DNA from 3 places in the Paraclostridium bifermentans genome. Region 2 is predicted to be linked to each of the others. Evidence: riboswitches for the same ligand, from Rfam matches in the RefSeq annotation. Region 2 holds a riboswitch; each other region holds the start of a gene.
The links. Region 2 has a riboswitch for cobalamin ahead of KXZ80_RS14360 (energy-coupling factor ABC transporter permease). Riboswitches for the same ligand answer to the same signal wherever they lie in the genome.

Region 1 (8,002 bases), 770 kb from region 2:
ACAAGAAATAAAATTCAAAATTGAAGAACTAGAGCTTGAAATATCTAAAATGAAGTCTAAAAAACAAGAATTAGCTACTAGACTTGATGTGGCAGAAATAAACAATGAGATCAATGAAACTTTATCGGGATTAAGTGATGATCATGGTATAAACTTAGATGATCTTGAAAAGAAAGTTCAAGAAAAAGAAAGTTATGGCAAAGCTTTAGAAACTATGAAGACAAAGAGCGAAGATGATATGCTTGACGAGTATATAAATGATTCACCAGTGGTTGATTCTAAAGTTGAAGATGAACTAGAGAGAATAAAAAGAGAAATGGATAAATAGATAAACTACTAAAGGTAGATGGTTAAAAGCTATCTACCTTATTTTTACGCTTAGGGAATTATATTTAACTAATATTTGTGGATAACTTATAGAATATAGTTATATTAATATTTAATTTGTTAATTTTTTTAGGAGGTATAGTATGGACGAAAGAATTTTAAATGAAAAGAAAAAATACGATAAAATGTACACAGACTTAGTATTTGCAGCAAATGATTTAAAGCAAATGTTAAGCGATGAAGAATTAAGAAAAAGAATTTTTATAAGAAAGTTAGATGATTTATCAGGGTATATAGCTTTTTTAAATGACTTGGAAAAAGAAGAAAAAAATGAAGATAAAAATATATTCTCTAAGTTGTTTAAAAAGAAAAATGATATAGAAGATGAAATACAATCTTATTTAACTAGAGATAAAAGAGAGTCTATAAATAAGTTAGACAAATGTAAAATGTGCAAGTGTATAAATTGTGTAAGTGAGTGCAATTTTAATAGATGTATAAATTGTAGAGAATTAGAGTACACGTATGATTGCGACAAGGAAAAATTTGTATTTACAAAATCTACAGATATAGTAACTTTATATAATGGGGATGAAGAATTCAAGTTTGATGTTAAGGGTTACTTAATAGAAATACAAGATGAATCTTTGAGAAGATATGTATATCTGGTAGATAGTAAAGATAAAGACAATCAACAGCTATTAGAGTATTTTAAGTTTAAAGGGGAAGAAAGCTATGATTCAGTAATAGATGGAGAAGATACATCAAATTTAGATAGATTATATAATAAGTTCATAGAAATGGGGTTAAATGTATAATGAACAAATTAAAAAGGAATATAACTCTTTTTTTAACTGTATTTATATTTGCTATAACTTGTGCATTTACTTTTTCAATAGAAAAGTCATATGCAACTTCAAATAAAAATGAAATATCAAATGTTGAATATCAAGTAGCTAAAGGAAGCTCTTCACATAGTTCGCATAGCTCACATAGTTCAAGTCGATCAAGTAGCAGTTTTAAATCGAGCTCAAGTAGCTTTAAATCTAGTTCTAGCACTAGCAAACCAAGTTCTAGCTCTAGTAAACCAAGCAGTAGTTATACAAAGCCAAAATCAAGTACAACAAAACCAGACTCAGGAAGTTTTAGTACTAAACCAAAGCCTGAGACAACAATAAATGAAGGAACTACTGGCAATAATTCAAATAATAATACTACAAAGCCAAAATCAAGCACAACAAAGCCTGATTCAGGAAGTTTTAGTACTAAACCAGATACAAGCTCTAAATCTAATCAAAACGATACTTCAAATTCTAAAAATAAAAAAAATGATGAGTATGATGACTATGGTGGTAGATCTAGTAGAAGAACATATATACCACCAGCATATGGTAGAGGATTTTTTGGATTTGGAGGATATAATCCATTTAGATATATGGGGTATAGAATGGGAATTAGTCCTATGATAATGGATATAGTTATGATTATAACTGCATTAATTGTTTTATACGTTATAATAGATTTTATAAGAAGTAGAAAAAATAGATAGAAATTTTATTTTACCAAATTAGAAATATATAATGAACATTATTTCATATTGTTGTATAATGGACTATATAACAATATGAAAATTAAATAGTAAGTATTAGGTGTCAATAGACTTAATAGGGAATTAGATGTAAATTCTAAGCTACCCCAGTAACCGTAAAGCTGACGAAATCTAAGTATCCACTGAGAAATTGGGAAGGATTGAGAGTAGAATGAAGCTGAGCCGGGATACCTGCCAATGCTTAAAGGCTAATTATCTTCTGAGGGTTGGATAAAGGCTATTATTATACATGAATAAATTAAGGCATACTCTCTGGGTATGTCTTTTTAAATGTATAAGCTAGGTTTAAGTGTTTATACAAAACTAGGAGATTAATTTATTGAAAATTATTTATTTTACAAATAAATTTCAATAAAAGGAATTTTACAACAAAAATAGAATTATATCTATTGTTATGTAAAATCAACACGAAAGGAATGAAAAAATGTCAAAATATTTAGCATATCCATTTTTATATGATAAATCAGATGATTTAAGATGTGACTATGAAATATTTACAGATGAAATATCGAGTACAATAGGATTACTAAGAGCTTTTATAATTGATGAAAATTTAAAAGCCGAGTTAAGTAAAATAAATGAACTTGTATATCACATGAATGCATCACTTAGAACATTTGTAAGCGTAACAAATAATGAGTTAAAATGGTTAGAATCTAGAACACTATCTTACCAAGATGAGATAAAAGGTATTTTTGATAAATTTGTTTTACCTCAAGGTGGGGTTTGTGGAAGCTATGCACATATTATAAGAACAAAGTGCAAAGCATTGGTAAGATTATTACATAGATATAAGGAAAATGGAAATGATGTAGATGAATTATTATTTGATTTTGCAAATCTGTTATCTGGATATTTCTTTATACTAGCTATAAAGCTTAATAAAGATGAAGGAATACAAGAAACTGAATTTATAAGTAGAAATTATAAGTAAGGAGAATAAAAATGAAAAAAAGAATTTTAACATTAATAACTGCTATTTTAGTAGTTATGTTAGCAGTCGCTGGATGCGGTAAAAAAGAAACAGTAGTAAAAGATAGAGAGGGAAATGATTTTACAGTTCCTAAAAAATTAGAAAGGATAATATCTACAGCTCCATCTAATACAGAAGTACTAGTTGAATTAGGGCTTGCTGATAAATTAGTAGCTGTTGATAAATATTCAGCTGATATACCTGGACTACCTAAAGATATAAAATTAATAGATTTTGCAAACCCAGATGCTGAGGCTATAGTATCTTTAGAGCCAGATATGATTATAGCATCAGGACATAATAAAACTGGAAATAGTGAAGATCCATTTAAAGTGGCTAAAGAGGCTGGTATAAGTGTTGCATATATCCCAAGTAGTGATAGCATACAAGGTATATACGATGACATAATGTTTATAGCTGATATAACTGGAACAAAAGAAAAAGGACAAAAAATTGTTGATAATATGAAATCTCAAGTTAATGAAATAGCTAAAATAGGAAAAACTATAAAAGATAAAAAGAAAGTTTACGTTGAAATAGGGCCAGCACCAAATTTATATAGCTTTGGAAATGGTACATTTTTAAATGAGATGATTGAGTTAGTGGGTGGAGAAAACATATTCGCTGACCAAAAATCTTGGATATCACCTAGTGAGGAGTCAGTTATAGAAAAAAATCCAGATGTAATATTAACTAATGTAAATTACGTTCAAGATGCAGTAAAAGATATAAAAGGACGTGAAGGTTGGGAAAATATAAATGCAGTAAAAAATGGACAAGTATACTTAATTGATACGAATGCATCATCAAGACCATCTCAAAATGTAGTAAAAGCATTAAAACAAATGGCAGAGTATATAAACCCAGATGCGTACGCAAAACAAAAATAAAACTTTAGCGATTTTATCAATACCGTTAGTATTTTTTATAATCAGTATTGGAACTTCCATAGGGAGTTCCAATATTCATATATTAGATACTATGAGTATAATTTTAAATAAGGTTATAAATTTACCATTAAGAGAAGGGATAGATCCAAAAGATATATCTATCATATGGTCACTTAGACTACCAAGAGTATTATTAGCTTTTATGGTTGGAGGATGTTTGGCAGTTAGTGGATCAGTAGTTCAGTCAATACTTAAAAATGAATTGGCATCTCCCTATACTTTAGGGGTATCGTCAGGAGCATCTTTAGGAGCTGGATTAGTTATAGTTCTTGGAATATCTATACCATTTCTAGGGCAATTGACATTGCCATTAATAGGTTTTTTATGTGGATTGATAACGGTATATGGAGTTATAGTTTTTTCTTCTAAAATAGATAAAACTATGGCTAATAATACAATTATACTAGCGGGTATGGTCTTTTCGCTTTTTGTAAATGCATTACTTACAACACTTACAGCACTTTTTAGTGAAGATATAAAAAGTATAAGTCTTTGGCAAATGGGGAGCTTCTCTATGAAGGGATGGTCATATGTGAGAGTTTTAATTCCATTTTTAATTATAGGTGTTATTGGAGTTTTAAGATACACAAAAGAAATGGATATATTAACATTTGGAGAAGAACAGGCAAAGGCAGTAGGTGTAGATACAAATAGGGTTAAAAAACATTTATTTATACACTCAGCCATTTTAACGGGAAGTGCAGTAGCATTAAGTGGAACAATCGGGTTTGTAGATTTAATAGCGCCACATATGGTAAGAAGGGTATTTGGATCAAAACATAAATATGTAATACCTATGTCTTTTGTATTTGGAGGATCACTGATGGTTATAACAGATCTAATTGCAAGAACGATAGTATCTCCAGCAGAGCTTCCGGTAGGAGCTATTACAGCAATTATAGGTGCACCATTCTTTGCATATGTGTATTTTAGCAAAGGAAAGAAGTGATGAAATGTTAGAAGTAAAAAATCTTTATTGTGGTTATGAAGACGTTGATGTTATAAAAAATGTTAATTTTAAAGTTGAAAGAGGAAAAAATCTTTGCATAGTAGGACCAAATGGATGTGGAAAAAGTACGCTTTTGAAATCTATAGCTAATATTATAAAATATAAAGGAAGTATAACTATTGATGGTATGGAAGTTTGTAATTTTTCAAGGAAAAATCTAGCAAAAAAAGTAGGACTTATGAGTCAGATAACTCAAATATATTTTCCATATACCATATATGAAACTGTAGCACTTGGTAGATATGCACATTCAACGGGAGTATTTAATTCTTTAAGTAAAGAAGATAAAAAAATAGTATTGGATTGCATTGAAAAGGTAGGATTAAGTGATATAAAAGATAAAACCATAAATGAATTAAGTGGTGGACAGTTACAAAGAGTATTTTTAGCAAGAACAATTGCTCAAGACCCAGATGTTATATTGTTGGATGAACCTACTAATCATCTAGACTTAAAATATCAAATTGAATTGTTAGAACATCTATCCAAATGGGCAAAAGATAATAATAAAATTGTTATTGGAGTTTTACATGATTTAAATTTAGTTCACTATTTTAGTGATGCGGTTTGTTTATTAAATCATGGAGAGATAGTTTGTTATGGAAGTTCAAGAGAAGTTTTTAATGGAGATTATTTAAAAGAAGTTTATAATATAGACATAAAGGAATTTATGTTAGAGGTTTTAGAAAAATGGAAATAAAAAAGCTTTAGCGATTTTAAAAAATTGCTAAAGCTTTTTTTATTGGTATAGATATTTTTGTTATATAATCTTTTGAACTATAAGATGTTAAGCTATCTAAAATACCATATTCAAAAGAAGGTCCTGCCATTTCATAACCATTTTTATTTATATTATCTATTAGTATTTCGTAAGTTTTTCCTACGTCTTTATATTCTCCTTTGTGAAGAGTTATAGCATAAAGTCCTTCAGCTTTTTTTAAAACATTTGGAGCACTTAATTTATTATGCAATGGGAAAAATACGGAATGCGCAGTAGTATAGTTTTTGCTAAGTAAATTTTCTAATGATATTATTGTACCTACCTGATAGTTGTATGGATATTTATTTTTATTAACGATAGTTAACAATTTTTTAAATGCGATATCGGTTTGTAGAAGTTGAAAAGGTTCTTCTACTTTTTGTGTAATGATAAATTCAGATTGTAATTCTTGAAAGTAAACTTTATCATCATATTCATTTAAACTTTCTATTGTTTCTATTTTATTCTCAAGCCTTGCTATACTTTTTTTCAAATTTTTAAGTTGAGATTGCAACTTGATTTTTTGTTCTTTTAGAAGAATTAATGCTTTGTTATCATCTCTTTTAATTAAAAAATCTTTAATTTCTTTTATAGGAATTCCAAGTTCTCTTAAAACTAATATACTATCTAAAACTTCTAATTGATCAGAAGTGTAGTATCTATATCCGTTATTTTCATCAACAACTTTAGGTTTAAATAAATCGATATTATCATAATATATTAGCGTTTGTTTGTTCATTCCATTTAACTTTGCTAATTCGCCTACAGTAAAATTCAAACATATCACCTCAAATTTTATTTTGAAATTTCATTGACAATATAGTTACTATATCCTTCACAATTAATAATGTCAAGTAATATCAATTATTTAAAAAATGTAGAGGTGAAAAAATGGAAGAAGTATTTGCGAAAAAACAAAATTACAAGGAGTTTTTAAGATATGTATTTCCATCCATCATAACAATGATATTTCTATCATTTTATACTACTATAGATGGATTTTTCGTATCGAGATATGTAAACTCAGATGCACTGGCATCAATAAATATTATAATACCTATAACTTGTGTAGTATTTGGGATTGCAGTTATGCTAGCTACAGGATCTGGAGCTTTAGTTGGTATAAAGCTTGGGGAAAAAAATATAAAAGGAGCTAATGAGTTATTTTCATTTGTAACAGTAGTTTTAATTTCTATAGGCGTAGTACTTACTATTTTGGGAGTAATATTTTTAGATCCTATACTTAGATTTTTAGGAACGACTGATATATTATATCCATACGCAAAATCATATGGGATTGTAACTGTACTTATGACCATTCCAATGATGTTAAAGTTATACTTTGAATACTATGCTAGGGTAGATGGTAGCCCTAAAGTATCTCTTTTAATGTCTTCACTAGGATTAGTTTTAAATATAGTTTTTGATTTTTTATTTATAGTAGTGCTTGATATGGGAATTTTAGGGGCTGGATTAGGAACATATATTGCCATAACTATTTCAGGTATAATAGGAATAATTTATTTCAAAGGGAATAATTCGAATTTAGAATTTACAAAACCAAAAGCTAATTTTAAAGAACTATTTAATTCTTGTTATAATGGTAGTTCAGAAATGTTTACAGAGCTATCAACAGGTATAACTACATTTTTATTTAATAAAAGTATATTAACTTTTAGCGGAGAAAATGGTGTTGCTGCAATGTCGATAATAATATATATATATTATTTCTTTATAGCGGTATATTTTGGAATTGCAGTTGGAATAGGACCTATGATTAGTTATAACTTTGGAGCTAAAAATAAAGAAAAAATAAAAGAAAGTTTAAAACATAGCTTTGTAACAATTGGATGGAGTTCTATAGTTATATTTTTAATTTCTATAATTGGAGGTAAGTATATAATATCTATATTTACTAATGACTTAGAAGTTTATACTATTGCTACATCAGGTATAAAATTATTTTCATATGGATTTTTAATAATAGGAACAAATATTTTTATGTCAGGTTATTTTACAGCTATAGGGGATGGACAGGTATCTGCTATAATATCTATTCTTAGATCTTTAGTGTTTGTAGTGGCTACAATTACTATATTACCTAATTTTATAGGACTAAATGGTATATGGTTAGCAATACCTATTGCTGAATTATTGACTATATTTTTCTCCGTTACTTTTTATTTTAGAAAAGGCACTAGAGCGTATCGAAATTAATAATCAAATAAAATTACAATTTCGTTATTTGCTTAAATTTGAGTTTTTGTGTAAAATTTAGTTATATAAAAAAGACGCCAAGGAGAACTTATTATGAGTTTGAGAGAATTTGAATACATTGATGAAGCTGTAGAATTGTTAAATGATATAACGCCGA
Region 2 (8,002 bases):
TGTTTTTGTGTATTTTTACAAGCCATGGACTATTTAATCCTGCCTCTTTAATTTTCAAATCATCTTTAAAAACGTCATTAGAATTTCCTTCAATTGTTATCTTACCTTTATTTAAAACATATATATAGTCGCAAAGGTCATATATTAAATCCATATCATGACTCGATATAACTACCTTTACGCCCTTTTCACATAATTCTTTTAATATTTTTATAATAGCTTTTGTACTTATTGGGTCTAATCCAGCTGTTGGCTCATCTAATAAAACAACTTTGTTTTCCATAGCTATAACAGATGCTATAGCTACTCTTTTTTTCTGCCCATAGCTTAAAAAATGTACTGGCTTATCTATTAAATCTATCGCATTAACCAATTCTAATGCTCTATAAACTTTTTTATTTATTTCACTTTCTTCTAACCCTATATTTCTTAAAGAAAATGCAATGTCATCATATACTCTTGAATAAAATATCTGCTTATCTGGATCTTGAAATACTATACCTACATCTCTTCTTAAGTTATACAAGTCTTTCTTTTTATAACTTAATTCTTTACTATCATAAATAATTTTTCCTGATGAAGGTTTCAATATCCCCATTAAGTTCATAAATAAAGTTGACTTACCTGACCCATTTGAACCTATTATCCCAATCATATTCCCATTTGAAAAATCTAAACTTATATTGTCTAATGCTTTATTATTTTTTTCATATTTATATGTTAAGTTTTCTACTTTAAACATTTTAGTCTCCTATACGTGAAATTTACCATCATACAACTTTATATCTAAAGATATACTCATATCTTCATATCTTCTCATCATTCTAAAAAACAATGTTTTTATAAGCAATGACATTGAATTATATGATGTCATTAAATTCGTATACCCAAATTTTAGTTGTTGTGATTTATATATTTCTTCTGCTTCTTCTATAAATATAAATATAAATCTATAAATTAAAATCATCAATTCTATAAGTGTATGTGGAATATGTAGTTTTTTTAATACTATTATTAATTGATTAAATGGAGTCGTAAGTATTAAGAAATAAATTGATATAATACAACTCATAGCTCTAAGTAATATGTTTACTGAGCTTTTTACAGCAAATTCAGTAGTTCCTATGTATAATCCTAATATATTTACATTGAATATATAATCTTTATTTTCAAATGATATATTAATCAAATTTAATCCAATACCTATAATTAAAAAAATTATAGGTATTTTTAAACATTTAATGTATAGTTTCATATCTACTCTTGCTATAAATAGTATTAAAGCTGTCATAAATAGCATTATAAGTATATGTATATTTGCATTTTGGGTAAGCATAGAAGCTATAACTCCTATAAATGTAATTCCTAATTTTATCAATGGATTTACATCTTTTATATTATTTAAATATGCACAGTTGTCAATTTCTAACATTTATCTTTTTTTCCTTTTTTATATCCTAAAAAATATCCAATTATTCCTGCCCCTATAGCTGCTTGAGTAGAGAAAAGTAAACTTTCAATCTCACCACTAGGTGGTTCATATAAACTATTAAACCAAGGTTTATAATTAGGATTTATTTCACTAATTAAAGATTCTGCTTCTCCATCAGCACCTCCGTATTCAGCAGTTGAGTTTAATATTAACGGAGTTATTATTAAGATTACTGTTAAAATTAATAATAGTATATTTTTATTTCTAGTTTTGACTTTCGAATTTGTACTCATCTTCTACAACTCCTTCTTCATTTTGTGTTATTAAATTGTATACTAATGTAGTTAATAATCCTTCTGCAATTGCTATAGGTATTTGAGTTATAAAGAATACACCTAAAAATTTTACTAATGACCCTAATATACCTCCTGCTGGATCAGGAAATGCTAATGCTAATTGAGTTGCAGTTACAGTATATGTAGCTAAATCTCCTAATGCTGCTGAAAAAAATACACTTTTTCCTGTACTAATGTTTCTTTTTTTACAGAATTTAAATATTAAAAACGATACTATAGGACCTACTATAGCCATAGAAAAAGCATTTGCTCCTAAAGTTGTAAGTCCTCCATGCGCAAGAAGTATAGCTTGAAATAGTAAAGCTATACTTCCAACTACTGCCATTACAGATGGCCCAAACAATATTGCTCCTAGACCTACACCAGTAGGATGTGAACAACTACCTGTTAAAGATGGTATTTTTAAAGCTGATAGTACGAATACAAATGCACCTGCTAGAGCTAACAGTACTTTCTTTTTAGGATCAGCTTTTACTATTTTATTTATTGATTTTAACCCGTATATGAAAAATGGTATAAATACGACAGTCCATAATATAGACCATTGCATAGGTAAGAATCCTTCCATGATGTGCATTGCATGTGAAGTCACAGGATTTAAGATTACAAGTAGTAATCCTGCTATAACTGATAATTTTAAATAATTCATTTTAAATCCCTCTCTTTTTTTATTTAGTACATTATTGTTTCATGTGATAAAATGACTAAATCAACTCTAAGTTTTAAAGGGCATACATAAAAATTCGCTTTGCTCATGTCGCCAACGACTTCGTCCGTTGCTCAAAAAAATTTTTTTACGCCTAAAACCTAGTATTTTAATATAACTAAATTTTATAGAATACTATAGTTTTTTGTAAGCATACTTTACTTAAGCGTAAAAAAATCCCAATCTTTGGATTAGGATTTAATAACATGACAAAGTGGACATAGTACTTTTAAACTATGATACTTTCAATTATTTTCCTTCACCCCGAAGAACTTAATTTTTCAATTATAGGCAGGTCTCCTGGCTTAGCTTCTCTTTACTCCTTTTCCTTCCCGTAAAATTTACAGTGGTTTTAAAAGTTTCATCAGCTTTACAGTAGCGGGGGCTGCAGAGGATTTTAACCTCTTTCCCTATTAATTTTAAAAAACCTATAATCTCTAATATTTAATTATAATTTATCACATACTCTATCTATTATATATAATTCTATAAAAATTTCTATATTCCTCTAAAATTTTTATTTTTATTTTTTATACTTAAGTATATTTAACCAACTATATAGTTATTACTAAAATAAGTTATATACTTTAATAATTCTAACAATAAAAGTAACCTCCTTTAAATATATTTATATCTAAAGAAGGTTATTTTTATTGTCCATTAATTTTTTATTATATACAATCTCTTAATTCATGATCACTATTTTTATCACTTGTATTCATACTTTCCATACTCTTAGAACTTACAATATCAACACCTGTTCCTAATATGTCTTTAACTATAATATCTCCCACATTAACAGGTGCACATACGCATACTTTATCTAAAACTTTCATAATATCAAACATTAACTCTTTAGGCACAGAGTCATTAGTTTTAACTGGAAGTAAGTTTAAATAAGAACCGCTAAGTTTAACTGTAGTAGTTATAACTCTTCTTGGATTTGTAACTTCCTCAACTCCATATTTTGCTCCTCTTTTACATGTGTTTCCTTCTACTTTATATTCTCCATCAACTTTACTTACAACTAATGAACATCCCATTGGACATACTGTACAAGTAACATTTTTCATAATTATGCCTCCTCTACACTAACTATTATATTTCCTTTAATATCTTTGAATAAATCTTTACTAATTTTTATATTTTCCATCTCTGAAGGTATCATATGAGGTCTCTTTTTCTCTAGAATAATTTCATCGTTACTTCTAACAACTAACTTTTTATTTTTGCAAATTTCTCTTACTCTCATAAATAAGTTTACATCTTCATCACTGCTAACATCTATATTTTGAGGAACTATATATATAATTCCATTATCTGCAACTGTGTTAACTTCTTTATTTTTATTTAACTTATTTAAACAGTATAAAGCTGCATTCTTTCCAGCTATTTTACTTTCTTTTGTAACAAAATCAACTAAGTCATGAACATGAACAACATTCCCACATGCAAACACTCCATCTACATTTGTAGACATTGAATTATTTACAATAGGTCCACTAGTTTTATTGTCTAATACAACTCCAGCTTCAACACTTAATTCATTCTCAGGTATAAGCCCTACAGATAAAAGAAGAGTATCACAGCTTATATATTCTTCTGTTCCTTTTATAGGTCTTCTATTTTCATCTAGCTTGCTAATTGTAACCCCTTTTACTCTTTCTTTTCCATCTATATGTGTTATTCCTGTACTTAACATTAAAGGTATGTCAAAATCATCTAAACATTGAACAATATTTCTAGTTAATCCACTTGAATGTGGGTTTATTTCAACTACTGCCTTTACTTTAGCTCCTTCTAATGTCATACGTCTTGCCATTATAAGTCCTATATCACCAGACCCATATATAACAATTTCTTTTCCTACCATATATCCTTCCATATTAGAAAGTCTTTGAGCAGCTCCAGCATTATAAACTCCTGCTGGTCTATATCCAGGTATATCTATCGCTCCTCTTGTTCTTTCTCTACATCCCATTGCTAAAACTATAGCGTCTGCTTTTATATTTATTATTCCATCTTCACCTAAAGCTTCTATAGTCTTATCTTCACTTATATTTAAAACCATCGTATCTAGCATATATTCAATATTTTCTTGTTTAACCATTTCTATGAATTTATGAGCATACTCCGGTCCTGTTAATTCTTCTTTAAACTCATGTAATCCAAAACCATTGTGTATACATTGATTAAGTATTCCACCTAGTTCTCTATCTCTTTCTATTATAAGTACATCTTTTGCACCATTTCTTTTAGCTTCAACTGCTGCACCTAAACCTGCAGGTCCTCCTCCAACAACTACAACATTATATTTCAACTAACTCACCCCTTAATTCTTTTGATTTTCCTAATACAGTATTAGAGTTTTCGTAGTCTTTTAAAACATCTTCCACATCTATTTTAAGCTCTCTTGCTAATATTTCTATAACTTTAGGTCCGCAAAATCCACCTTGACATCTTCCCATACCTGGTCTTACTCTTCTTTTAACCCCATCTAGTGTTCTAGCTCCACATAGTGAATTTATTGCATCTACAATTTCACCTTCTGTTATACTTTCGCATCTACAAACTATTTTTTTGTATCTTGGATCCTTCTTCATAATTTCTTCTTTTTCTTCTTGAGTCATTTTTATGAAAGGTTTATTCTTATGTCTTTTAGACTCAAACTTTTTATTTTCACTTAACATTAATCCTTCTTCTTTAAGAATTTCTACAACATATTTTGCAACTGCTGGTGCTGATGCAAGGCCTGGTGATTCTATTCCTCCAACATTTATAAAGTTTTTACATTTCTTTGATGCAAATATCATAAAGTCTCCTGTATTTGGAGTTGCTCTAAGCCCTGCAAAACTAGTTATTGTTTTTCTGAAATCTATATTTTCTATAGTCTTTTTAGAGCTATTTACGATTTCACTAATTCCGTCTTTTGATGTAGATACATCTTCTTTTTCATCTACAGCAGTAGCATTTGGCCCTACTAATAAATTGCCATGCACTGTTTGTGTAACCAATACTCCTTTTCCTTTTTCAGTTGGACATTGGAATAAAACATGATTAGCAATTTTACCTTCGCTTTTATCTAATATTTTATATTCTCCTTTTCTAGGTATTATAAAATATTCGTCTCCACCTATCATGTTGTTTATCTTATCAGCGAAAACTCCAGCTGCATTTACAACATATTTAGCTTTTATATCATTTTTATTTTTTATTTTTATATTGAAGCAATCGTCTTCTTTAACTATGTCTGAAACTTCAGATTCTAGTTTTAAGTCTACTCCATTAAACATAGCATTTTCCATAAGTGCTATATTTAAGTTAAATGGACAAACAATTCCTGCACTCTCACAAAGTAATGCTCCAACTACATTTTCATTAACATTTGGTTCTAGTTCTAATACTTCTTCTTTATTTAATACTTTTAATCCAGTCGCTTTATTTTCTAATCCTCTTTCGTATAAACCTCTAACGTGTTTCATTTCTTCTTCATCAAATGCTAAAACTAACGATCCTGTTTGTTTAAAGTCTACGTTTAAATCTTTACATAAATCTTTATATAATTTATTACCTTCTATATTTAACTTAGCTTTTAAGCTTCCAACCTTTGCATCATATCCACCATGCACTATAGCACTATTTGACTTAGTAGTTCCTTGGCAAACTTCTATTCCTTTTTCTATAACTACTGTTTTTAAATTATACTTTGATAATTCTCTAGCTATGGCACTTCCACTTATCCCTGCTCCTATTATTGCTATATCATACATAATTTTGCCTCCTTGAAAAAAAATAGAGAGCCCCCCTATACAATGTATAGAAGGCTCTCTTATCTCTTCGCCATAATATTTCATTTTTTAAAATCGTTTTCCTTTTATAATTCTATATTATCATAGATTATTTTAACTGTCACTACCCTAAATTATTTGGATTATATATTTGCTTCACAAACTATATCCTCTTTGTACTTATATGATTTAGGGAATCTATCCGCTATATCTGTAAATATACCTGTAACCCCCCAATTAAATAGTTGATTAGCTCTTGCTAGGTCATTTACAGTCCAAACATTAATTTTATATCCATAACTTCTAAATTTTTCTACCATTTCTTTAGTTAATCCTTTATTTTGTGGATGTATATACTCAGCTCTACACATTTCCATTATAGAAGACCAATCATCGTGTAAATTGTATGTTTCAAATAAACATCCCACAGGAGTATTCGGGCTTAGATCTTTAAATTTAGACAACATTAATGGGTTAAAACTCGAAACGATAACTCTTACATCATCATCTAATTTATTTAAAGCTTTTACAAATCCCTCTATAAGATCTTGCGTTAATTCTTTACCTCCACAACATGACTTCAATTCAAAATTGACATTTAATTTATATTTATTTATCAATTCAATCAACTCATCTAAAGTTGGTATTCTTTCTCCAATATAATCATCACCAAACCAACTTCCTGCATCTATATCATTTAAATCTTCTTTACAAATATCATATAAAGACCCTGTTTTATTGCTACATCTATCTAATGTATCATCATGATTTATTACTAGAGTTTTATCTTTTAAAATATCAATGTCACATTCAAACCATTTTATTCCTTTATCCTTGCATAATGAAAACGCTGATAAAGTGTTTTCTGGTGCTAATGTAGACATTCCTCTATGAGCAAATAGTATTCTTTCCATTTTATCTCCTTTATTACTTAACACCAATATCTATATTTTTTAATTTTTTTACTACTTACTTCAATTATATAACTTTTATTAGTAATTTATCATTAATTTTTTACACTAGCTAACTCTTTTTCGAATTCTTCATCTTCTTTTGCCCATAAAAGAGATCTATTTACTGCTCTTTTCCATCCTTTGTATAATAAATTTCTTTTTTCTTCACTCATGTTTGGCTCAAATTCTTTTTCTAATGACACAGACTTTTTAATATCCTCTTTATTTTCATAGAATCCTACTGCTAACCCAGCAAGGTATGCTGCTCCTAACGCTGTAGTTTCAAGTACTTTAGGTCTATTTATGCTTACATTTAATATATCTGATTGGAACTGCATTAAGAAATTGTTAGCACTGGCTCCACCATCAACTTTAAGATTTTTAAGCTCTAAGCCTGAGTCTTCTTTCATAGCATTTAACACATCTTTTACTTGATATGCTATTGATTCAAGTGTAGCACGAACTAAGTGAGCTCTGTTAGCTCCACGAGTAAGCCCCATAACAGATCCTCTTGCATACATATCCCAATACGGTGCTCCAAGTCCTGCAAAAGCTGGAACTACATATACACCATTAGTATCTTTTACACTTTCAGCATAGAATTCACTTTGCTTAGCATCATATAATATTCTTAATTCATCTCTTAACCATTGTATAGATGCTCCACCTATAAATATACTTCCTTCTAGCGCATACTCTACTTTGCCATCAACACCCCAAGCTATAGTTGTAAGTAATCCATTTTTTGATTCAACCATCTTCTCTCC
Region 3 (8,002 bases), 1.3 Mb from region 2:
AGTAATAAGAAATTTGCATAATATAAGACTTTAAATAAAAAGCTTTATCAATATAATGTGACATTATGATTGATAAAGCTTTTTATATTTAATTAAACTATAAATGTAATTAAATTTTAAAAATTATAAAAATTGGCAGAAAGTATTGTACTAGTGAATAAAAAATTGTAATATATACATATAATATAGTGTATGCTAAAAGATAAAGAGTGTAGACTAAATAAGATATCAATATATACAAGTACATATATGTTATAAGGAAAAGTATTTCAATTTTAAATTGTATATATAATTATTGATATTAAATAAGATGATAATTAAGTTTAAATAATATTAATGATAGTTAAAGGAGAATGAAATTATGGCAATGGGAGCACCAACACCACACAATAGCGGTAAATTAGGAGATATAGCAGAAACAGTATTATTACCAGGGGATCCTCTAAGAGCTAAATTTATAGCAGAAACTTTCTTAGAAGACGTTGTTCAATACAACACTGTAAGAGGTATGAATGGTTATACTGGATACTATAATGGTAAAAAAATATCAGTGCAAGGTACAGGTATGGGTTGTCCATCAATAGGAATATATACATATGAATTAATCCATTTTTATGGAGTTAAAAATCTTATAAGAATAGGTTCTGCAGGAGCTTTACATGAAGATTTAAAAATGCATGATATAGTTATAGGAATGGGTTCTTGTACAGATTCTAATTATGCAGCTCAATACAACTTACCAGGAACATTTGCACCAGTAGCAAGCTATGAATTACTTAGTAAGGCTGTAGATGTTGCGAAAAGCCAAGGGGTTGAGCCTAAAGTTGGAAACATACTATGTAGTGATGTATTCTATGGAGATGAAGGATTAGATTCTTTAGCAAAATGGACTAAAATGGGTGTTCTAGCTGTCGAAATGGAATCAGCTGCACTTTATATGAATGCTGCAAGAGCTGGAGTTAATGCTCTTTGTATATTAACAATTTCTGATTGTCCTTTCAAAGGAGAAGCAACTACTGCTATGGAAAGACAAACTGCATTTACAAGAATGATGAATATAGCTTTAGAATTAGCTTAATATAAAAACTCGCTTTTGTATAACTATGAAAGCGAGTTTTTTTTATGCTAAAAAACTTAAATATTAATGGGTTTTATACTTAAAGGTCTAATTAAATAATGCAAGGAAAGTAAAAAATTGATACAGATTAAAAAATAAGATGTCTAAATTTTGCAATTTATAGAAAAATGAATCGGATTATGATAACATTATAATGATAAATATAAATACTAGGTTTTTATTAATTAATAGGGAATGATGTGAAAATCATCAACAGCCCCCGCTACTGTAATTACGGACGAGTCTTTTTTAAGCCACTGAAGAATTTCTTTGGGAAGGTAAAGATGAGGATGATGTATAAGTCAGGAGACCTGCCTAGATAAAACAAACTTTCGGAGGGAGAGACAAAATGAAAATATCAAAAAAAATTAAATTAAGTTTGCTTAGCTTAGTTATAGGGCTAAGCTTTGTAGGGTGCAGTAAAACCGAAACTAAAACTGAAGACACTACTGCAAAGAAGGTAGAAAAAACAAATGAAACAAAGGATAATTATTATCCAGTAACTATTACTACGCACAATAGTAACAAAGAAGAAATAAAGGTTACTATAAAAGAAAAACCTAAAAAGGCGCTTGCAGTTTATCAAGACTCTATAGAAACTATGCTAGCATTAGGGTTAGAAGATAATATAGTTGCGGCGGCTGGGTTAGACCATAAGGTTAAAGATGAATATAAAGAAGCTTTTAAAAAGGTTAAGTATTTAGATGAGTTTACGCCGTCTAAAGAAAATACTATGATGTTACAGCCAGATCTTATAGTAGGATGGGATTCTTTGTTTACCGATAAAACATTAGGAACAGTAGATTTTTGGCAAAATAAAGGCACAAATACATACATGGCATTAAATAGTGGAGCAGTAGAGCATAAAACTATTAAAAATGAATGTGAAGATATCTTAAATATAGGGAAAATATTTAACGTTGAAGATAAAGCTAAAAATATAGTTGGTAATATAAATAAGAAAGTAGATGAAGTTGTAGAGTCTGAAAAAGGCAAAAAGCAACAAACTACTTTAATAGTTGAATTTTACGATGATAAAATTAGTGGATATGGAAAAAGCACTCTAGGAGGAGATATGGTAACTAAACTAGGTGCGAAATTATTAAATGAAAATGGGAATCCACTAAGTAAAGAAGATTTAGTAAAATTAAATCCAGACAGTATATTTGTAGTATATATGAATAGAGATGATGATAGTAAAAAGGCTGAAGAAACTAAAAATTTAGTTATGAAAGACAAAGCATTACAAAGTTTAAATGCAGTTAAAAATAATAGAGTTTATCCAATAGAACTAGGACAAATGTATTGTAGTGGAGTAAGAACTATAGATGGAATAGAAACTTTTGCAAATGGACTTTATCCAAGTAAGTAGAAAGAGGGACATAGGCATATGCAATCAACGAAAAGCTTAAGAAAATATGGAAATAATGAAGAAAAGGGCTTTGTTAAAACAAAGCCTTTATATATATTAGTTATTATGGGACTTATTGTTGCTTTAATTCTATCTATTTTATTTGCGGTAACAATAGGTTCAAGTGACATAAGCATAAAGCAAGTATATCAAATAATAGGGTATAAACTATTTAGTATAGGAAATGAAAATAATTTATCTAATGGAGCTATCCATGATGTAGTATGGTTTATTAGGCTACCTAGAATAATTTTAGCTTTATGTGTAGGAATAGGACTATCTGTATGTGGAGTTGTAATGCAAGCTATAGTAAAAAACCCTCTAGCAGATCCTTATATCCTTGGCGTATCATCTGGAGCATCCTTAGGGGCTACAATAGCTATAATGTTAGGATTTACAACTTTATTAGGACAAAACTCAATAGGGATATTTGCATTCTTTGGTGCATTTTTAGTCTCGATGCTAGTTTTAATGATTTCAAACACAGGGTCAAGATCTAACTCTACAAAACTATTATTAGCGGGAATGGCTTTGAGTTCTGTGTGTAGTGCATTTTCAAGTTTTATAGTTTATATAAAAAATGATGCAGAAGGAATGAAAAATATAACATTTTGGCTTATGGGAAGTTTAGCTGGTGCTAAATGGGAAGAAATAGTATTTATACTTCCACTGATTTTAATAGGTACTATATTCTTTTTAAGTCAGTATAGAATATTAAATTTAATGTTGTTAGGAGATGATGTAGCCATAACATTAGGCACTGATTTACATAGGTATAGACAAGTATATCTAATTGTAACATCTCTCCTAGTAGGATTAGTGGTTTATTCATCTGGTATGATTGGATTTGTTGGACTTATAATACCTCACATTGTTAGAGGTTTATTTGGGACTGACCATAAAAAAATAATTCCAATATCTGCACTTTTGGGAGCTATATTTTTAATATGGTCAGATGTATTATCTCGAATAATAATAAGAAATGCAGAACTGCCGATTGGAATACTTATATCTATGATAGGAGCTCCTTGCTTTGTTTATCTAATGATAAGAAGAAGTTATGGGTTTGGAGGTACTAATTAATGAGGATAGAAACTAAAAAATTAGAGTTTTCTATAAATGAAAATAAAATATTAAAAGGCATAGATATTGATGTTAAAAATAAAGAATTTGTAGGGATTATAGGGCCTAATGGAAGTGGAAAATCGACTCTTTTAAAGTGTATATATAGAAACTTAACCCCAAGTAAAGGTGTAATATATCTAGATGATATTAATATTAAAAGTATATCAACTAAAGACAGTGCTAAAAAAATTGGAGTTGTAGCTCAACATAATCATAATAACTTTGATTTCTCGGTATTAGACATGGTACTTATGGGAAGGAGTCCTTATAAAAAAGTTATGGACAGAGATACTAAGGAAGATTATGAAATTGTATATAATGCTATAGATAAAGTAAATATAAGACATTTAATTAATAGAAACTTTAATACTTTATCTGGAGGAGAGCAACAAAGGGTTATACTAGCAAGGGCTTTAGCTCAGGATACAAAGTGTTTAATACTTGATGAACCAACCAATCATTTAGATATTAAATATCAGTTACAATTAATGGGTATCGTTAAAGATTTAGATATAGAAGTTATAGCAGCTATTCATGATTTAAATATTGCAGCTATGTATTGCGATAAAATATATGTTTTAAAAGATGGAGAAATTAGGGCTTATGGAACTCCGAAACAGGTTTTGACTACAGAACTTATAAAGGAAGTTTATGGAGTTAATGCTAAAATTTTAAAAGATGAAACTGATGATAATATAAATATAATTTTTAAAAAATAATTAAATTAAAAAATAAATATAGAAAGCTAAAAAATAATTTAAAAATATTTTTTAGCTTTTTTTTATGTAATAAATTAATTGTTTGTAAATAAAAATCAATTTGGTTAAAAAAAGTGAAAATTTATTATTTTAAAAAAGTTTAGCAGTAATATACATTAATGATTAGTAATATTAAATAAAACCATTGGTAAAACGATAAAATTGAGTTAGTTATACTAAACATAATAAAAATTAATATAAACAAAAGTTTACTTTAACTAAACATAATAAAAATTAATATAAACAGAAAAATAAAAAAATATGTATATACATTGAAATAACTAGAAATAGAAAAAATGATATTTAAAATAAAAAAATAAAAAAAGTGCTTGCAAAATGGGTGAAACTTTATATAATAAATATTGTGAGTTTAATAAAACTAAATTTTATGAATAGAAATAATAATCTTTGAAAAGTTAAATCAATCTTTAAAATAAAGAAGGGAGGAACGATTTGGAAGCTATAGGTAAAAACTTAGAGTTAGAATATGAGAAAAGTTATAAGTTAAATCATAGTCAAACACCACTGCTAAGCTCACTAAAAGAATATTCAAAAAAAGATATAGCATGTTTTGATGTACCTGGTCATGTAAGACATCAAGGGGTAGATATATTAAATAACTATTATGGAGAAGAATTGATGAAAATGGATATAAATTCATCGCCACTAATGGATAATGTGTCTAATCCTAGAGGAATTATAAAAAATGCCCAAAAACTTTTAGCAGATGCTTATGGTTCAGATGATGCTTTTTTTATAACCAATGGAACTACAGGAGCTATACATGCAATGATATTAAGTATCATAGAGGATAATGATAAATTGCTTCTTCCTAGAAATATACATAAATCAGTTATCAACGCATTAATATTAAGTGGAGGAGAACCTGTATTTATTCAACCAGAATTTGATAAAGAATTAGGAATAAGTCTTAATATAAGAGCTAGAGATGTAAAATATGCACTTGAAACTAATAAGGGGATAAAAGCTTTATTTTTACTTAATCCAACCTATTATGGAGCATGCAGTGATTTAAGTGAAATTATAGAAATATGCCATGAACATAATGTATTAGTTTTAGTAGATGAGGCACATGGAGCACACTTTCCATTCCATGAGGATTTACCACCATCGAGCATGAATTTAGGAGCAGATATGGCAGCGGTTAGCATACATAAAACTGGAGGGGCATTAACACAAGCTTCAGCACTGCTTTTAAATAATAAAAGTATAGAATCTAGTAAAGTTCTTCAATGTATAAACATGTTGCAGTCAACATCAGCCTCATATTTATTGATGAGTAGTATCGATGGAGCTAGATCAAATTTAGTTTCAAATGGGCAGGAACAACTATCAAAAGCTTTAAATCTTTCAAGATATGCAAAAGCTAAGCTTAATAAAATAAAAGGCATAAAAGTTGTATCTACAGAGTGCTTAAATGATGATGGAGTAAAGTTTATAGATGAGACAAAATTTTGTATAAATGTTAAAAATTTAAATTTAACAGGACTTGAAGTTTATGATTTATTATATAAAGAGTTTTCAGTTCAAGCGGAACTAGGAGATTTATATAATATACTAGCGTTAATATCTATAGGGACAGAAAAAGAAGATGTAGATAAATTAATAAATGCATTAGAAATAATATCTAAAATATATAAGAAGCCAGATGAAATGAAGGATATAGATATAAAACAAATAACTCCAATATTGAAATTAAAACCGAGAGATGCTTTTTATAAAAAGAAAGAAATGGTTTTACTTGATGAATGTATTGGAAGAATTTCTGGAGAATCTATAATGGCTTATCCGCCAGGTATCCCGATAGTAACACCTGGAGAAATAATTACAAAAGAAATTATAGAATATATAAAATTATTAAAAGATAATAATGCATATTTAAGTGATATGAAAGACAAAGAGTTAAATTATATATTAGTTATAAAAAAATAAATTAAAAACTTAATAAGGAGAGTGACGACTATGAAGTTTGAAACTTTAGGAAGACATATATTAGTTGAGTATTACAATTGTGATGAGGATATACTTAGAGATCCAAAGCTTATTGAAAAATATATGAATGACTCAGCTTTAAATGCAAAAGCAACTATAGTAGATTCAGTGTTTCACCATTTTAATCCATGGGGAGTATCGGGAGCTGTAATAATAGCAGAATCTCATTTAACTATACACACATGGCCAGAATATGGATATGCAGCTGCAGATTTCTTTACTTGTGGAGATATAGATCCTTGGAAAAGCTTTGAAATGCTAGAAGAATTATTGAAAGCTGAAAGAAGTGAATCTACAGAAATACCTAGAGGATTAACATCAAAAATACAAAAATTTGCAAAAAAAGATTTAGGCAATATTACTCATAAGCCACAAGACGAGCAAGAAGCTATATAAATAATAATCACCTAAATAAATATAAATAAAAAATAAAAAATTAAATTCAAATTCAATTATAACATACAAATAAAAAGTGGTCAAAAAACTGACAACTAAAAAATATATAAATATAAAAATAAAAACAGATAAAAATAAAAAATTAAATTCAAAATTCGGAGGTCTAATTTATGGAACTTTGGTATACAGAAGAGTGGACAGATAATGTTCGTTTCTCAATAAAAGTAGATAAACACTTATTTAGCGATCAATCAGATTTTCAAAGAGTTGATGTATTTGAAAGTAAGGAATTTGGAAAGTTTTTAACTTTAGATGGACTTATGATGGTAAGTTACAAAGATGAGTTTATATACCATGATATGATAGTTCACGTTCCTATGGCAACTAATATGAATATAAAAAATGTATTAGTCATAGGTGGAGGAGATGGAGGAACTGTAAGAGAGTTAACTAGATATCCACAAATAGAAAAAATTGATATGGTTGAAATAGATAAAATGGTAGTTGATGTATCAAGAGATTATATAGATATATGTGCTTGTAAATTAGATGATCCTAGAGTTAACTTATATTTTGAAGATGGAGTTGCTTTTGTTAAAAATTCAAAAGAGAAGGCATATGATTTAATAATCGTGGATTCAACAGATCCAATAGGCCCTGGAGAAGGATTATTCTCAGTTGATTTTTACAATGATTGTTACAGAGTATTAAGTGATGAAGGTATACTTGTAAATCAAAACGAAAGCCCATACTTTGACTTTAATGCTAAAGAAATGAAAAGAGCTAATGAAAAAATAACTAACTTATTCCCTATAGCTAAAGTTTACCAAGCTCATATACCTACTTATCCATCAGGACATTGGTTATTTGGTTTTGCATCTAAAAAATATGATCCAATAAAAGATCAAAACAAAGAAGCTTGGGAAGGTTTAAACTTAAAGACTAAATATTATAATAGCAATATACATACTGGGGCATTTATGTTACCTCAATATGTTGAGGATATGTTAAATGAAAAATAAATTTTATAATACACCTACATTTATGAGTATGGATGACTCTTATGAAGAAAGTAAATTAGTTGTATTTGGAGCAGGATTTGATGGAACAACTTCAAATAGACCGGGGACTAGATTTGCAGCATCTTCAATGAGACCTGAGTTTTATGGATTAGAAACTTAT

Region 1: another riboswitch for cobalamin. It lies ahead of KXZ80_RS10620 (ATP:cob(I)alamin adenosyltransferase); the one in region 2 lies ahead of KXZ80_RS14360 (energy-coupling factor ABC transporter permease).
Region 3: another riboswitch for cobalamin. It lies ahead of KXZ80_RS04570 (ABC transporter substrate-binding protein); the one in region 2 lies ahead of KXZ80_RS14360 (energy-coupling factor ABC transporter permease).

Annotation. Positions count from the first base shown of each region.
Region 1 is NZ_CP079737.1:2,201,868-2,209,869, reverse strand. It holds gene KXZ80_RS10635 (PspA/IM30 family protein) at 1-328, shown strand, start outside; gene KXZ80_RS10630 (hypothetical protein) at 471-1,145, shown strand; gene KXZ80_RS10625 (hypothetical protein) at 1,145-1,876, shown strand; cobalamin riboswitch at 1,957-2,129, shown strand; gene KXZ80_RS10620 (ATP:cob(I)alamin adenosyltransferase) at 2,361-2,870, shown strand; gene KXZ80_RS10615 (ABC transporter substrate-binding protein) at 2,882-3,799, shown strand; gene KXZ80_RS10610 (FecCD family ABC transporter permease) at 3,777-4,808, shown strand; gene KXZ80_RS10605 (ABC transporter ATP-binding protein) at 4,780-5,568, shown strand; gene KXZ80_RS10600 (MerR family transcriptional regulator) at 5,585-6,406, opposite strand; gene KXZ80_RS10595 (MATE family efflux transporter) at 6,520-7,845, shown strand; gene KXZ80_RS10590 (GTP pyrophosphokinase) at 7,939-8,002, shown strand, end outside.
Region 2 is NZ_CP079737.1:2,975,252-2,983,253, forward strand. It holds gene KXZ80_RS14345 (energy-coupling factor ABC transporter ATP-binding protein) at 1-742, opposite strand, end outside; gene cbiQ (cobalt ECF transporter T component CbiQ) at 752-1,432, opposite strand; gene KXZ80_RS14355 (energy-coupling factor ABC transporter substrate-binding protein) at 1,426-1,725, opposite strand; gene KXZ80_RS14360 (energy-coupling factor ABC transporter permease) at 1,697-2,437, opposite strand; cobalamin riboswitch at 2,768-2,941, opposite strand; gene KXZ80_RS14365 (DUF1667 domain-containing protein) at 3,166-3,567, opposite strand; gene KXZ80_RS14370 (NAD(P)/FAD-dependent oxidoreductase) at 3,570-4,814, opposite strand; gene KXZ80_RS14375 (NAD(P)/FAD-dependent oxidoreductase) at 4,804-6,264, opposite strand; gene KXZ80_RS14380 (glycerophosphodiester phosphodiesterase family protein) at 6,426-7,196, opposite strand; gene glpK (glycerol kinase GlpK) at 7,289-8,002, opposite strand, start outside.
Region 3 is NZ_CP079737.1:943,959-951,960, forward strand. It holds gene KXZ80_RS04560 (Na/Pi cotransporter family protein) at 1-21, shown strand, start outside; gene deoD (purine-nucleoside phosphorylase) at 368-1,078, shown strand; cobalamin riboswitch at 1,273-1,450, shown strand; gene KXZ80_RS04570 (ABC transporter substrate-binding protein) at 1,467-2,489, shown strand; gene KXZ80_RS04575 (FecCD family ABC transporter permease) at 2,508-3,611, shown strand; gene KXZ80_RS04580 (ABC transporter ATP-binding protein) at 3,611-4,372, shown strand; gene KXZ80_RS04585 (aminotransferase class I/II-fold pyridoxal phosphate-dependent enzyme) at 4,865-6,364, shown strand; gene speD (adenosylmethionine decarboxylase) at 6,395-6,820, shown strand; gene speE (polyamine aminopropyltransferase) at 6,991-7,842, shown strand; gene speB (agmatinase) at 7,832-8,002, shown strand, end outside.